Regions from separate parts of the Streptomyces sp. NPDC006872 genome, predicted to be linked through region 1. Evidence: predicted binding sites of a transcription regulator. Region 1 holds the regulator's gene; the other holds the start of a gene.
What was found. Region 1 encodes HrcA, which represses chaperone genes, less so after heat shock. Its sites were predicted from a motif close to TTNGCACTCNGNNNNNCNGAGTGCNAA; they were not measured.

Region 1 (7,257 bases):
CTGCCCGCGTCCGATCTCGTACGGATGCTGGGCGCGATCCGCGACGAGTTCGGGCTCGCGGCGGACGCGGAGGTGACGACGGAGGCCAACCCGGAGTCCGTCGACCCCGCCTATCTGGCCACCCTTCGCCGGGGCGGCTTCAACCGGATCTCCTTCGGCATGCAGAGCGCGAAGCAGCATGTGCTGCGCGTGCTGGACCGGACCCACACGCCGGGCCGCCCCGAAGCGTGCGTGGCGGAGGCCCGCGCGGCCGGGTTCGAGCACGTCAACCTGGACCTGATCTACGGCACCCCGGGCGAGTCGGACGACGACTGGCGGGCCTCGCTGGACGCGGCTCTGGGCGCGGGCCCGGACCATGTCTCGGCCTACGCGCTGATCGTCGAGGAGGGCACGCAGCTTGCCCGCCGGATCCGGCGCGGCGAGGTTCCGATGACCGACGACGACGTCCACGCCGACCGGTATCTGATCGCGGACGAGGTGATGTCCGCCGCGGGCTTCGACTGGTACGAGGTGTCCAACTGGGCGACCTCCGCCGCCGGGCGCTGCCTGCACAACGAGCTGTACTGGCGCGGCGCCGACTGGTGGGGCGCGGGGCCGGGCGCCCACTCCCATGTCGGCGGGGTGCGCTGGTGGAACGTCAAGCATCCGGGGGCGTATGCGGCGGCGCTGGCCGCTGGGCGCTCGCCGGGCGCGGGGCGTGAGCTCCTGTCCGACGAGGACCGGCGGGTCGAGCGGATCCTGCTGGAGCTGCGGCTCCGGGAGGGGGTGCCGCTGTCGCTGCTGCGGCAGGAGGGAGTCGCGGCGGCCGGGCGTGCGCTGGCGGACGGTCTGCTGGAGTCCGGGCCGTACGAAGAGGGGCGGGCCGTGCTCACCCTGCGCGGGCGGTTGCTGGCGGACGCGGTGGTGCGGGACCTGGTGGACTGAGGGTTTTTCGCCCCCGCCGCCCCTTCCCGTCCCGTCCCTGGGGGCTGCCGCCCCCAGACCCCCGCTTTCGGCCTGGACGGCCTCGTCCTCAAACGCCGGACGGGCTGGGAATCGTCACGAAGTCGATCAGTTCCTCGACCCTGCCCAGCAGCTCCGGCTCCAGGTCCCTGTACGAGTTCACCCGGGCCAGGATCGCCTGCCACACCGCCCCCGTGTTCTCCGGCGGCCAGCCCAGCGCGCGGCAGACGCCCGTCTTCCAGTCCTGGCCGTGGGGGACGCGGGGCCAGGACTCGATGCCGACGGACGACGGCTTCACCGCCTCCCAGACGTCGATGTACGGGTGGCCCACGACCAGGGCGTGCTCACTGGTGACCGACCGGGCGATGCGCCATTCCTTCGTGCCGGGGACGAGGTGGTCCACCAGGATGCCCAGCTTCGCGTCCGGGCCCGGTGCGAAGTCGGCGACGATCTTCGGGAGGTCGTCCACGCCCTCCAGGTACTCCACGACCACGCCCTCCACACGCAGGTCGTCGCCCCAGACCTTCTCGACCAGCTCGGCGTCGTGCCGGCCCTCGACGTAGATGCGGCCGGCGCGGGCCACACGCGCGCGTGCGCCGGGGACGGCGACCGAACCGGAGGCGGTGCGGGTGGGGCGTACGGGACCGGCTGACGGGCGTACGAGCGTGACGACTCGGCCCTCCAGCAGGAAGCCGCGGGGCTCCAACGGGAACACGCGGTGCTTGCCGAAGCGGTCCTCCAGGGTCACCGTGCCCGCCTCGCAGCGGATCACCGCGCCGCAGAAGCCGGTGCCCGGCTCCTCCACCACCAGGCCGGGCTCCGCCGCGACCTCGGGGACGGGCTGGGGCTTCTTCCACGGCGGGGTCAGATCGGCGGAGTACTGGCGCATTCGGATGACGATAGGAGAAGCCGTGACCGGATGACTACGACACGCCGAATCGTGCCGCCAGCGCGTCCCGCTGCGCCCGCACGAACGCCGCGTCCACCACCGCTCCGTGCCCCGGCACGTACAGCGCGTCCTCGCCGCCGAGGTTCAGGAGCCGGTCGAGGGCGGCGGGCCAGTGGGAGGGGACGGCGTCCGGGCCCGCCTGCGGTTCGCCGGACTCCTCGACCAGATCGCCGCAGAAGACGACCTCCGGCGAGCCGGGGGCGGCGGGGACCAGGATCGCCAGATCGTGGGCCGTGTGGCCCGGGCCCACGTTCGCCAGCAGGACCCGGCGGCCCTCGCCCAGGTCGAGGGTCCACTCGCCGCAGACCAGATGGCGGGGCCGGACGAGCGTGTCCACGGCCTCCGTCGCCGCCGTCTCGTCCAGGCCGTTGCGCACCGCGTCCGCCCGCAGCTCCTCGGCCGACACCGTGTCCACGCCCACCGCCCCGAAGACCTCCGCGCCCAGGAACGCGGCCGCGCCGAGGACATGGTCGAAGTGGGGATGGGTGAGCGCGAGATGGGTCACACGCCCGCCGGTGAGCTCCTCGGCCTGCGCCCGCAGCCGGGCTCCCTCCACGAGGCTCGACCCCGCGTCGACCATCAGCACCGCGCCCGCCCCGACGACCAGCCCGACGGTGCAGTCCCAGCCCGGCAGCCGGCATCGTCCGACCCCTGGCGCGACCCGCTCCCACCCGAGCTCTTCCCAAGTCACCGTCATACCGCGACGCTAGCCCCATATCGCCCCCGCCCGACCACCTGCCGTCGGCCGACCTTGCCCCCGGTGTACCCCACAGCCGTACACTGGGCCGGGGAACGCTGGCACTCGGAAGCGAAGAGTGCCAGGGACGGTGTCAGGGCAGGCGCCCAGGGGACTGGGGACGACTTCTGGAGGTGTGCGCGGTTGCTGAGTGAACGCAGGCTCCAGGTGCTGCGCGCCATCGTCCAGGACTACGTCGGCACCGAGGAGCCGGTCGGTTCCAAGGCGCTCACCGAGCGGCACAACCTCGGCGTCTCCCCGGCGACGGTCCGCAACGACATGGCCGCCCTGGAGGACGAGGGGTTCATCGCCCAGCCGCACACCAGTGCCGGGCGGATCCCCACGGACAAGGGCTACCGGCTGTTCGTCGACAAGCTGGCCGGCGTCAAGCCGATGACCGGTCCGGAGCGCCGGGCCATCCAGAACTTCCTCGACGGAGCCGTCGACCTCGACGATGTGGTGGCCCGGACCGTTCGGCTGCTCGCGCAGCTCACCCGGCAGGTCGCCGTCGTGCAGTACCCGTCGCTGACCCGCTCGACCGTGCGGCACGTGGAGCTTCTCTCGCTCGCGCCCGCACGCCTGATGCTCGTGCTGATCACGGACACCGGGCGGGTCGAGCAGCGGCTCGTGGACTGCTCGGCGCCCTTCGGGGAGACGTCTCTGGCGGATCTACGCGCGCGGCTCAACAGCCGGGTCGCGGGCCGCCGCTTCGCGGACGTGCCGCAGCTGGTCGAGGACCTGCCGGAAGCCTTCGAGGCGGAGGACCGCGGCACGGTCACGACGGTGCTCTCCACCCTGCTGGAGACGCTCGTCGAGGAGAACGAGGAGCGGCTGATGATCGGCGGCACCGCCAATCTCACCCGCTTCGGACATGACTTTCCCCTCACTATCCGGCCCGTCCTGGAAGCCTTGGAGGAGCAGGTCGTGCTCCTCAAGCTCCTTGGCGAGGCGGGAGATTCGGGCATGACCGTACGCATCGGTCACGAGAACGCCTATGAGGGACTCAACTCCACTTCGGTGGTGTCGGTCGGCTACGGTTCGGGCGGCGAGGCAGTCGCCAAGCTCGGCGTGGTCGGACCGACCCGCATGGATTACCCGGGAACGATGGGAGCGGTACGAGCGGTGGCACGGTACGTCGGACAGATCCTGGCGGAGTCCTGAGTGGCCACGGACTACTACGCCGTTCTCGGCGTGCGCCGCGATGCGTCGCAGGAAGAGATCAAGAAGGCCTTCCGGCGGCTCGCTCGCGAGCTGCACCCGGACGTCAACCCGGATCCGAAGACCCAGGAGCGGTTCAAGGAGATCAACGCCGCTTACGAGGTGTTGTCGGACCCGCAGAAGAAGCAGGTCTACGACCTGGGCGGCGACCCGCTGTCCCAGGCGGGCGGCGGAGCCGCGGGCGGCTTCGGGGCCGGTGGCTTCGGCAACTTCTCGGACATCATGGACGCGTTCTTCGGGACGGCGTCGCAGCGCGGGCCGCGCTCGCGCACCCGGCGCGGCCAGGACGCGATGATCCGGCTGGAGGTCGACCTCGAGGAGGCCGCCTTCGGCACGACGAAGGACATCCAGGTCGACACGGCGATCGTCTGTGCCACCTGCAGCGGTGAGGGCGCGGCTCCGGGCACGACCGCCCAGACGTGTGACATGTGCCGCGGCCGCGGTGAGGTGTCGCAGGTGACGCGGTCCTTCCTGGGCCAGGTCATGACCTCGCGGCCGTGTCCGCAGTGCCAGGGCTTCGGAACCGTGGTTCCCACGCCCTGCCCGGAGTGCGCCGGTGACGGCCGCGTCCGCTCCCGCCGCACGCTCACGGTGAAGATCCCGGCCGGTGTCGACAACGGCACCCGGATCCAGCTGGCGGGCGAGGGCGAGGTCGGCCCCGGCGGCGGTCCCGCCGGCGATCTGTACGTGGAGATCCACGAGCTGCCGCACGCGATGTTCCAGCGCCGCGGCGACGACCTGCACTGCACGGTCACCCTCCCGATGACGGCGGCCTCGCTCGGCACGAAGGTGCCGCTGGAGACGCTGGACGGCCTGGAGGAGGTCGACATCCGGCCCGGCACCCAGTCCGGCCAGTCGATCCCGCTGCACGGCCGGGGCGTCACACATCTGCGGGGCGGCGGACGCGGCGACCTCATCGTGCACGTCGAGGTGCAGACGCCGACCAAGCTCGACCCCGAGCAGGAGCGGCTGCTGCGCGAGTTCGCCAAGCTGCGCGGCGAGGAGCGGCCCACGGGTCAGTTCCAGCCCGGTCAGCAGGGCCTGTTCTCGCGGCTGAAGGACGCCTTCAACGGGCGCTGAGCCCACCGAAAGGCAACCGAAAGGCACCGAAAGGTCAGCCCCAAGGGCGACCGGAAGGTACCGGCCACCGGCACGCGTGCCGGTGGCCTATGCCGATGGACGGCCGGATTCGGACTTGTTCGGAGGACGTGACAACATGCCGTCATGTCCTCCGCACTGACCGATCTCTTCCCTCATCCGATCGTGCAGGCCCCGATGGCGGGCGGTGTCTCCGTCCCGCAGCTCGTCGCGGCCGTGGCCGAGGCGGGCGGGCTCGGGTTCCTCGCCGCCGGGTACAAGACGGCCGACGGCATGTACCAGGAGATCAAGCAGCTGCGGAGCCTCACCGGCCGCCCCTTCGGCGTGAACCTCTTCATGCCCCAGCCCGAGTATGCGGAGACGGGCGCCGTCGAGGTCTACGCCCATCAGCTGGCCGGTGAGGCCGCCTGGTACGAGACCGAGCTCGGCGACCCCGACAGCGGCCGCGACGACGGCTACGACGCCAAGCTCGCCGTGCTGCTCGACAACCCGGTGCCGGTCGTGTCGTTCCACTTCGGCGTCCCGAGCCGCGAGGCACTGGACTCCCTGCGCAGCGCGGGAACGTTCACCCTGGTCACGGCGACCACCGTCGACGAGGCACTCGCGGTGGAGCGGGCCGGCGCCGACGCGGTGATCGTGCAGGGCGTGGAGGCCGGCGGCCACCAGGGCACCCACCGGGACACCCCGGAGAACGACCGCGCCGGCATCGGCCTGCTCTCGCTGCTCGCCCAGGTCCGTGCGTCCGTCGGCCTGCCGATCGTCGCTGCGGGCGGCCTCATGCGCGGCAGCCAGATCGCCGCGGTCCTCGCGGCCGGCGCGAGCGCGGCCCAGCTGGGCACCGCGTTCCTCGCCACGCCCGAGTCCGGCGCGCACGCCGTGCACAAGCAGGCGCTGACCAACCCCCTGTTCGTCCGCACCGAGCTGACCCGCGCCTTCTCCGGACGCCCGGCCCGCGGCCTGGTCAACCGCTTCCTGCGCGAGCACGGCCCGTATGCGCCCGCCGCCTACCCGGAGGTCCACCACCTCACCTCGCCGCTGCGCAAGGCGGCCGCCAAGGCGGGCGACGCGCAGGGCATGGCCCTGTGGGCGGGCCAGGGCCACCGGCTGGCCCGCGAACTGCCCGCCGGGCAGTTGGTGGAGGTCCTGCTGTCCGAACTCGCCGAGGCGCGGACAGCGTTGCCGGAGCTCGCCGTGGACGCTCCGGCGGACGAGGACGGCGGCGACCGATGACCGCGCCCGTCTTCGTCGTCGACGAACTGCCCGCCGGCCGCGCCGAGTTCGTGCTGGACGGTCCCGAGGGCCGGCACGCCGTCTCCGTGAAGCGGCTGCAGGCCGGCGAGGAGGTCGTCCTCACCGACGGCGCCGGACGCTGGGCGCAGGGCGAGGTCGTCGCAGCCGAGGGCAAGGACCGGCTGGTCGTGCGCCTGAAGGAGGTGACCGAGGAGCCCGTCGAAGCGCCCCGGATCACCGTCGTCCAGGCGCTGCCCAAGGGCGACCGGGGCGAGCTGGCCGTGGAGACGATGACCGAGACCGGCGTCGACGCGATCGTGCCGTGGGCGGCCTCGCGCTGCATCACGCAGTGGAGGGGCGAGCGCGGGGCGAAGGCGCTCGCCAAATGGCGGGCCACCGCCCGCGAGGCCGGCAAGCAGTCCCGCCGGGTCCGCTTCCCCGAGGTCGCCGAGGCGGCGACGAGCAAGCAGGTGGCGGCACTTCTGGCGCGGGCCGACTTCGCCGCCGTCCTGCACGAGGACCGCGACTACCGCAGCGAGCCGCTCGCTGTCGCCCAACTCCCCGCCGAGGGTGAGATCGTGCTCGTCGTGGGACCCGAAGGGGGCGTGTCCCCGGACGAGTTGGCGCTCTTCGAGGAGGCGGGCGCGAAGGCGTACCGGCTCGGGCGGAGCGTCCTGCGCACCTCGACCGCGGGCACGGCCGCCGCCGCCCTGATCCTGGGCAGAACCGGCCGCTGGTCCTGACCTCCCGACCGTGAGCGCGGTCCCGATCGTGGCCGCATACGGGCTTCCGCACCGCCCGGCCGAGTGGCACGCTGCCCTCCATGGGGGCATTGAGGCGGATTTGGCTTCTGGTGGGCGCGGCCGTGCTGGCGGGTGGCGTGGTGGCCTGTGAACCGGGCGGGCTGAGCAGTATGTCCGTGGCGTACACCACCGACGAGGCGGCGACGGCCGAACTCGGGCGGCGGGACGTGGACGTGCGCTGGCTGACCTGCACGGCTCAGTACAAGGACCCGGAGAAGGCGGGGACCGTCGCCTCCGTCGACTGCCAGGGGGAGACCGGCGACGGACGGGACATCACCGTC
Region 2 (7,257 bases), on a different contig from region 1:
CTGTCCGGCGGATCAGGCCCTAGACCGGCTGCCCGATCAACATCGTCGGCGCTCCCGCGACCCGGGTCATGAACACGGTCGCCGAGTTCCGCCCGTGCGCCTTGGGCAGCGCCTTCCTGCGCAGCTCCTCCGGTTCCACCGCCGACCCCCGCTTCTTCACGGTCAGGATCCCCACCTCCCGCTCCCGTAGCAGCGCCTTCAACTTCTTGACGTTGAACGGGAGTTGATCGGTGATCTCGTAGGCGGAGGCGTACGGGGTGGGGTGCAGGGCGTCGGCGGTGACGTAGGCGATGGTCTCGTCGATCAGCCCGCCGTCCAGCTCCCGGGCCACGTCGGCGACCAGATGGGCCCGGATGACGGCGCCGTCGGGCTCGTACAGATACCGCCCGACCGGGCGGACGGCCGGGTCGGGCAGTCCGGCGCCGAGGAGGGTCCGCGGCCCCGGGAGCAGGGTGGCCCGCACCGCCCCCGGCTCGGTCCCGAACCACAGCACCGCCTCCTTCACGTCCCCGCCGTCCGAGATCCACTCGGCCTCGGCCTCGGCGGGGATCGCCTCGTGCGGCACACCGGGCGCGATCTTCAGCGCGGCGCGCGGGGCGGCGAGGGCGGCGCGGATCGCCCACGACAGGGGCGGCGAGTACGCCTCCGGATCGAAGACGCGCCCGCGTCCGCCCCTGCGCGCCGGATCGACGAAGACGGCGTCGTAGCCGGCGGTGTCCACCCCGGTGACGTCCGCCTCCCGCACCTCGATCAGCTCGCTCAGCCCCAGCACGTCGGCGTTCGCGCGCGCCGCGGCCGCCGTCAACGGGTCCCGGTCCACAGCCAGGACCCGGATCCCCGCCCGCGCGAGCGCGATCGCGTCACCGCCGATCCCACAGCACAGGTCGGCGACGGAGGTCACCCCGAGCGCCTTCATCCGCCCGGCCCGATAACCGGCGACGCTCGCCCGCGTCGACTGCTCCACCCCGTTGGGCGTGAAGTACATCCGCTCCGCGTCCTCGGCCCCGAACTTCACCGCCGCCCGCTGCCGCAGCCGCGCCTGACCGAGCGCCGCGGACACCAGTTCGGCGGGATGCTCGCGCCGCAACCGGGTGGCGACGCCGAGCTCGTCGGCCGGGGCGGTGCCGCGCACCAGGTCGAGGAGGGCACGGCCCTCGGGGGTGAGGAGGGGGGCGAGGTCGTTCACCAGGCCATTGTCGGCCACCCCGGCCGCCCCTGTGGGCCAGTCGGTGGACGGTGGGCGCTCGGGCGGCGGTGTCGGGCGGGGTTCCGGGGCGATGGCTGCGAGGATCCGGCGCCATGGGATCTGTCGTACAAGATGATGACAAGTGCGGATGTTCTCGGAGACCCCGCGCTCGGACGGGCATCCGCAGCGCCGGTCTCAGGAGTTCTGGTCTCAGGAGTTCTGGTCTCAGGAACCTCAGTCTCCGGAGTGTCGTCGGCCTGCTCACCCTGGCCTCGATCGCGACGGGCTGCGCGGGAGCCGGGGGAGGGGTCGGCGGCGGAGTGGGCAAGGGGGCCAGCCCCGCGCCGGGTCAGCCGCCCGAGCAGACGGCGCCCGCCACGCCGCCGGCCCGCGCCCTGCACGCGTACGCCGCCCGGCTCCGCGCCGCCCAGCAGGCCCGGGTCGCCGCGGCGCGGCGCTGGGGCCTGAAGAAGGTCCCGCTGACGCCCCCCGCGCCGCCCGCGCACAAGCCGGAGATCACGACCCGCAAGGGCTTCGAGGTCACCGACCACGAGGAACTCGGTCTCCCGCCGGTCTTCACCAGGATCCCGACCAAGGACAAGGTCGTCTTCCTCACCATCGACGACGGCGCCGAGAAGGACCCCGCGTTCCTGCGCATGATGAGCGAGCTGAAGATCCCGTACACCGCCTTCCTCAGCGACTACCTGGTCAAGGACGACTACGGCTACTTCAAGAAGATGCAGGACCTGGGCGTGGGCCTGAACAACCACACCCTCCGCCACCCCTACCTGCCCGCCCTCTCCTACGCCCGCCAGAAGCGCGAGATCTGCGGCATGCAGGACGTGATCGAGAAGCGCTACGGCAAGCGCCCCGCCCTCTTCCGGCCGCCGTTCGGCAACTACGACCGGGACAGCCTGCGCGCCGCGAAGACCTGCGGAGTGCGCTACGCCCCGCTCTGGGCGGAGGAGGTCTTCGTCGACCACTGGGAGTACCGCGAGTGGGACCAGGACCTCCACCCCGGCGACATCGTCCTGAGTCATTTCCGCGGCCGCGAGGACTGGAAGGGCACGATGCCCGACATGGTCCGCCGCTTCCTGAACAAGGTCACGGACAAGGGGTACGCGGTGGCCCGGCTGGAGGACTACCTGTGAGGACGCGGCGGGGCCTGACGGCCGTACTGCTGATCCTGACGACGACCACCCTGGCGGCTCTGTCCGGCTGTGCCCAGTCCGTCGACCCCATCGAACGGCTGGGCAAGAAGGCCGCCGCCCGGGTGCACCCGACCGGCCCGGCCGAGCCCGCCCCCTACCGCCGCTGGGGCCTGACGGCCCCCCTGGCCCCGGCCCCGAAGAACCCGTCCCGTTCGCTGGCGGGCAGCCCGGGCACGGCCCTCCCGCCGGTCGTCGACCGCATTCCGACCGCCGACAAGGTCGTCTTCCTCACCTACGACGACGGCGCGGAACGCGACCCCCGCTTCATCGACATGGTCCGCGAACTGCGCCTCCCCGTGAGCATGTTCCTCACGGACAGCGTGGTGGGCCCGGGCTACGCCCACTTCGCCCGGCTGCAGTCGGTCGGCGCGAACATCCAGAACCACACCCTGGACCACCCGGCCCTGCGCGGTCTGCCCTACGCCGGCCAGCGCGCCGAGATCTGCGGCCAGCAGGACAAACTCCGCTCCCGCTTCGGTCTGCGCCCCCGCCTCTTCCGCCCGCCGTACGGCGCCTACGACACCACCACCCGACGCGCCGCCGCCGACTGCGGCATCACGGCGATCGTCCTGTGGCGCGTCTCGATGGGCCCCACCGACCTCACCTACACCCACGGCCCCCACCACCTCCACCCCGGCGACGTCATCGCCGTGGCCCCGGACGAGTCCCCGGGCCCGGGCCTGAGGGAACGCACGACCCGACTCCTGCGCCGGGTACAGGAGCAGGGCCTGACGGTGGCCAGGCTGGAGGACTACGTCTGAGGGCTCATCGCGGCGCAGGGTAGGTGCCTGTTCTTCAGCCCGTCCGGCGTTTGAGGACGAGGCCCCTTCAGGGCCGATTTCCTGCCGACGCGCCGCAGGCATTGGCACTCCGCTTGACCGAGTGCTAACCGCGGTCATAGTCTCGCTTCTGGCACTCCCCCCTGGAGAGTGCCAATAGCGACGGGCAGGTCCGGCACCCGCGACGACGGATCCACCTGGTCGCCACCTCAGACAGTTAGCCCCGTGAGATCTCCGAAGGGGGAGGTCGGATCGTGACGACCACCAGCTCCAAGGTTGCCATCAAGCCGCTCGAGGACCGCATTGTGGTCCAGCCGCTCGACGCCGAGCAGACCACCGCCTCTGGCCTGGTCATCCCGGACACCGCGAAGGAGAAGCCCCAGGAGGGCGCCGTCCTCGCCGTTGGTCCGGGTCGCTTCGAGAACGGCGAGCGCCTGCCGCTCGACGTCAAGGTCGGCGACGTCGTCCTGTACAGCAAGTACGGCGGCACCGAGGTGAAGTACAACGGCGAGGAGTACCTCGTCCTCTCGGCTCGCGACGTGCTCGCGATCATCGAGAAGTAATTCACCCAGTTTTGCAGTGAACTGCGCCCCTGGCCCCCGCGACTTGTGATGCCGGGTGCTGGGGGCGCAGTTCGTTTCACCCACGTTTTCCGAGAGGGCTGAACCGCTCCCATGGCGAAGATCCTGAAGTTCGACGAGGACGCCCGTCGCGCCCTCGAGCGCGGCGTCAACAAGCTTGCCGACACGGTCAAGGTGACGATCGGCCCCAAGGGCCGCAACGTCGTCATCGACAAGAAGTTCGGCGCTCCCACCATCACCAACGACGGTGTCACGATCGCCCGCGAGGTCGAGCTCGACGACCCGTACGAGAACCTCGGCGCCCAGCTGGTGAAGGAGGTGGCGACCAAGACCAACGACATCGCGGGCGACGGCACCACCACCGCCACCGTGCTCGCCCAGGCGCTGGTCCGCGAGGGCCTGAAGAACGTCGCCGCCGGCGCCTCCCCGGCCTCCCTGAAGAAGGGCATCGACGCGGCGGTCAAGGCCGTCTCCGACGAGCTGCTCGCCTCGGCCCGCCCGATCGAGGAGAAGTCCGACATCGCCGCGGTCGCCGCGCTGTCCGCCCAGGACCAGCAGGTCGGCGAGCTCATCGCCGAGGCGATGGACAAGGTCGGCAAGGACGGTGTCATCACCGTCGAGGAGTCCAACACCTTCGGTCTGGAGCTGGACTTCACCGAGGGCATGGCCTTCGACAAGGGCTACCTGTCGCCGTACTTCGTGACGGACCAGGAGCGCATGGAGGCCGTCCTCGAGGACCCCTACATCCTCATCAACCAGGGCAAGATCTCCTCGATCTCCGACCTGCTGCCGCTGCTGGAGAAGGTCATCCAGACCAACTCCTCGCGTCCGCTGCTGATCATCGCCGAGGACCTCGAGGGCGAGGCCCTGTCGACCCTGGTCGTGAACAAGATCCGCGGCACCTTCAACGCGGTCGCCGTCAAGGCCCCCGGCTTCGGTGACCGTCGCAAGGCGATGCTCCAGGACCTGGCGGTCCTCACCGGCGCCACCGTCATCTCCGAAGAGGTCGGCCTCAAGCTCGACCAGGTCGGCGTCGACGTGCTCGGCTCCGCCCGCCGCGTCACCGTCACCAAGGACGACACCACGGTCGTCGACGGCGCCGGCGACTCCTCCGAGGTCACGGGCCGCGTCGCGCAGATCAAGGCCGAGATCGAGAACACCGACTCCGACTGGGACCGCGAGAAGCTCCAGGAGCGCCTCGCGAAGCTGGCCGGCGGCGTGTGCGTGATCAAGGTCGGCGCCGCCACCGAGGTGGAGCTGAAGGAGAAGAAGCACCGTCTCGAGGACGCCATCTCCGCGACCCGCGCCGCGGTCGAGGAGGGCATCGTCTCCGGTGGCGGCTCCGCGCTCGTCCACGCCGTGAAGGTCCTCGAGGGCAACCTCGGCAAGACCGGCGACGAGGCCACCGGTGTCGCCGTGGTCCGCAAGGCCGCCGTCGAGCCGCTGCGCTGGATCGCCGAGAACGCCGGCCTGGAGGGTTACGTCATCACCTCCAAGGTCGCCGAGCTCGACAAGGGCCAGGGCTTCAACGCCGCCACCGGCGAGTACGGCGACCTGGTCAAGGCCGGCGTCATCGACCCGGTCAAGGTCACCCGCTCCGCCCTGGAGAACGCCGCCTCCATCGCCTCCCTCCTGCTGACGACCGAGACCCTGGTCGTCGAGAAGAAGGAAGAGGAAGAGCCGGCCGCCGGCGGTCACAGCCACGGTCACTCGCACTGACGCAGTTCGCTGGACGTACCAGCACTGAGGCCCGGCACCCTGCAGACAAGGGGCGCCGGGCCTCAGCGTTTCCCATTTTTCCGCTACTGCTCCAGCGTGTCCAGCACACCCAGCTGCCCCATCAGCCCGAGCCGGTCGTACTGCCACCAGCCCTCGACGATCTTTCCGTCCTCCTGGCACCGGAAGACGGTCGTCCCGGTCATGGTGACCTTCCGCCCGGTCGCCGGGATCCCGACGAAGTCGCCCGTGTGGGTCGCGTTCCAGGTCCACCGGTTGCACACGCGGTCGCCCTGGCCGAACTGGTCGTCGAGGGAGAAGGCGAAGTCGAAGCCGCCCCGCCACCGCTCGACCTCCCGCCGCATCGCGTCCATCCCCATGGTGTCCTGTTCGTTGGCGGGGTCATGATCGTGATAGTCCTCGGCGACCAGCCCGTCGAGCGGCGGCAGCTCACCCCGGGCGCCGATCGTCTCGAAGAACCGCCGTGCCGTGTCCGCGTACAACTGCTCGTCCCGCACGACGTCGAGATCCGTGAACGTCGGCATCTCGTCGCACAGCGCCACCAGATCCCGGAAGACCTTGTCCGTCTCCGGAAGGTTCGAGTTCCGCATCGCTTCCTCGTACGACGGGAACTCCACGATCTCGATGAAGTGCGACGCGTCGGAGCGGTCCTTGCCGACCACCGCGTGCGTCGCCGTCCGCTTCCCCTTGGTCTGTTCGACCCATGTGTCCATCAGCCGGTCCATCTCGTCGAACCGGCTGGTCCTGCAGTCGATGAGCTGTACGAATGTCATGACGCCGCCTCCGGCCCCCCTGGGTCCGGTTCCCTCACGTCCAGTTTCCCACCGGAGCGCCGACGCCACCCGACCACCGCCCGCGGGCTGTCACTGAGGCCCGTACTTCCGCCCCGTCTTCGAGCTGATCCCGCCCAGCAGCGACCGGGGCGTGACCTTCACCAGCCCCATCAGCGCCTTGTAGCGCGGGTCGGGGATCGACAGCGACTTCCCGCGCGCGAGGTCGTGCAGCGCCGCCGCGACCAGCTTGTCCGCGTCCAGCCACATCCAGCCCGGGATGTTGTCCGTGCCCATCCCGGCCCGCTCGTGGAACTCCGTGCGCACGAACCCCGGGCACAGCGCCATCAGCCGGACGCCCGTACCGGCCAGATCCTTCGCGGCGCCCTGCGTGAACTGCACGACCCACGCCTTGGACGCCCCGTACGTCCCGCGCGGCACGAAGGCCGCCACCGAGGCCACGTTGACGACGCCCCCGCGCCCGCGCTCCCGCATCACCGTCGTCGCCGCGGACGTCAGCCGCAGCACCGCCTCGCAGTGCACCTTGAGCATCTTCAGCTCATCGGCCATGGAGACGTCGAGATAGCGGCCCTTGTTGCCGAAGCCGGCGTTGTTGACCAGCAGGTCGACGGGGTTCTTGCGGTCGCCGAGCCGGGCGGCGACCTTCTCGATGCCGTCGTCCGTCGCCAGGTCGGCCGTCAGCACCTCCGCCTCGATGCCGTGCCGGTCGTGCAACTCGGTCGCCTGCTCACGCAGCCGCTTGGTGTCCCGTGCCACGAGGACGAGATCGTGCCCGTCCGCCGCCAGTCTGCGCGCGAACGCGGCGCCGATCCCCGCGGTCGAACCCGTAATGAGAGCCGTTGTCATGCCGCAAGGTTAGTGACCCGGAGTGTCCGCGTCCGTTCTCTGCACGCGGCCTCCCGAACGTGAAGGCCGCGTGTGCACCGCTCCCGTGCGGCCCCTGCGGCGAGGTCGCTTCAACCCCCGTACTTC

Region 2: the regulator HrcA is predicted to act here: its motif matches at 3,260-3,286, upstream of groES (co-chaperone GroES).

The regions. Positions count from the first base shown of each region.
Region 1 covers NZ_JBEYIL010000011.1:331,835-339,091, reverse strand. The annotation lists gene hemW (radical SAM family heme chaperone HemW) at 1-924, shown strand, start outside; gene ABZ725_RS31390 (DUF3097 domain-containing protein) at 1,013-1,831, opposite strand; gene ABZ725_RS31385 (MBL fold metallo-hydrolase) at 1,866-2,588, opposite strand; gene hrcA (heat-inducible transcriptional repressor HrcA) at 2,772-3,788, shown strand; gene dnaJ (molecular chaperone DnaJ) at 3,789-4,925, shown strand; gene ABZ725_RS31370 (nitronate monooxygenase) at 5,070-6,173, shown strand; gene ABZ725_RS31365 (16S rRNA (uracil(1498)-N(3))-methyltransferase) at 6,170-6,916, shown strand; gene ABZ725_RS31360 (hypothetical protein) at 6,997-7,257, shown strand, end outside.
Region 2 covers NZ_JBEYIL010000001.1:321,598-328,854, forward strand. The annotation lists gene ABZ725_RS01585 (class I SAM-dependent methyltransferase) at 20-1,186, opposite strand; gene ABZ725_RS01590 (polysaccharide deacetylase family protein) at 1,300-2,337, shown strand; gene ABZ725_RS01595 (polysaccharide deacetylase family protein) at 2,352-3,158, shown strand; gene groES (co-chaperone GroES) at 3,431-3,739, shown strand; gene groL (chaperonin GroEL) at 3,851-5,476, shown strand; gene ABZ725_RS01610 (ester cyclase) at 5,560-6,267, opposite strand; gene ABZ725_RS01615 (SDR family oxidoreductase) at 6,358-7,131, opposite strand; gene ABZ725_RS01620 (MOSC domain-containing protein) at 7,242-7,257, opposite strand, start outside.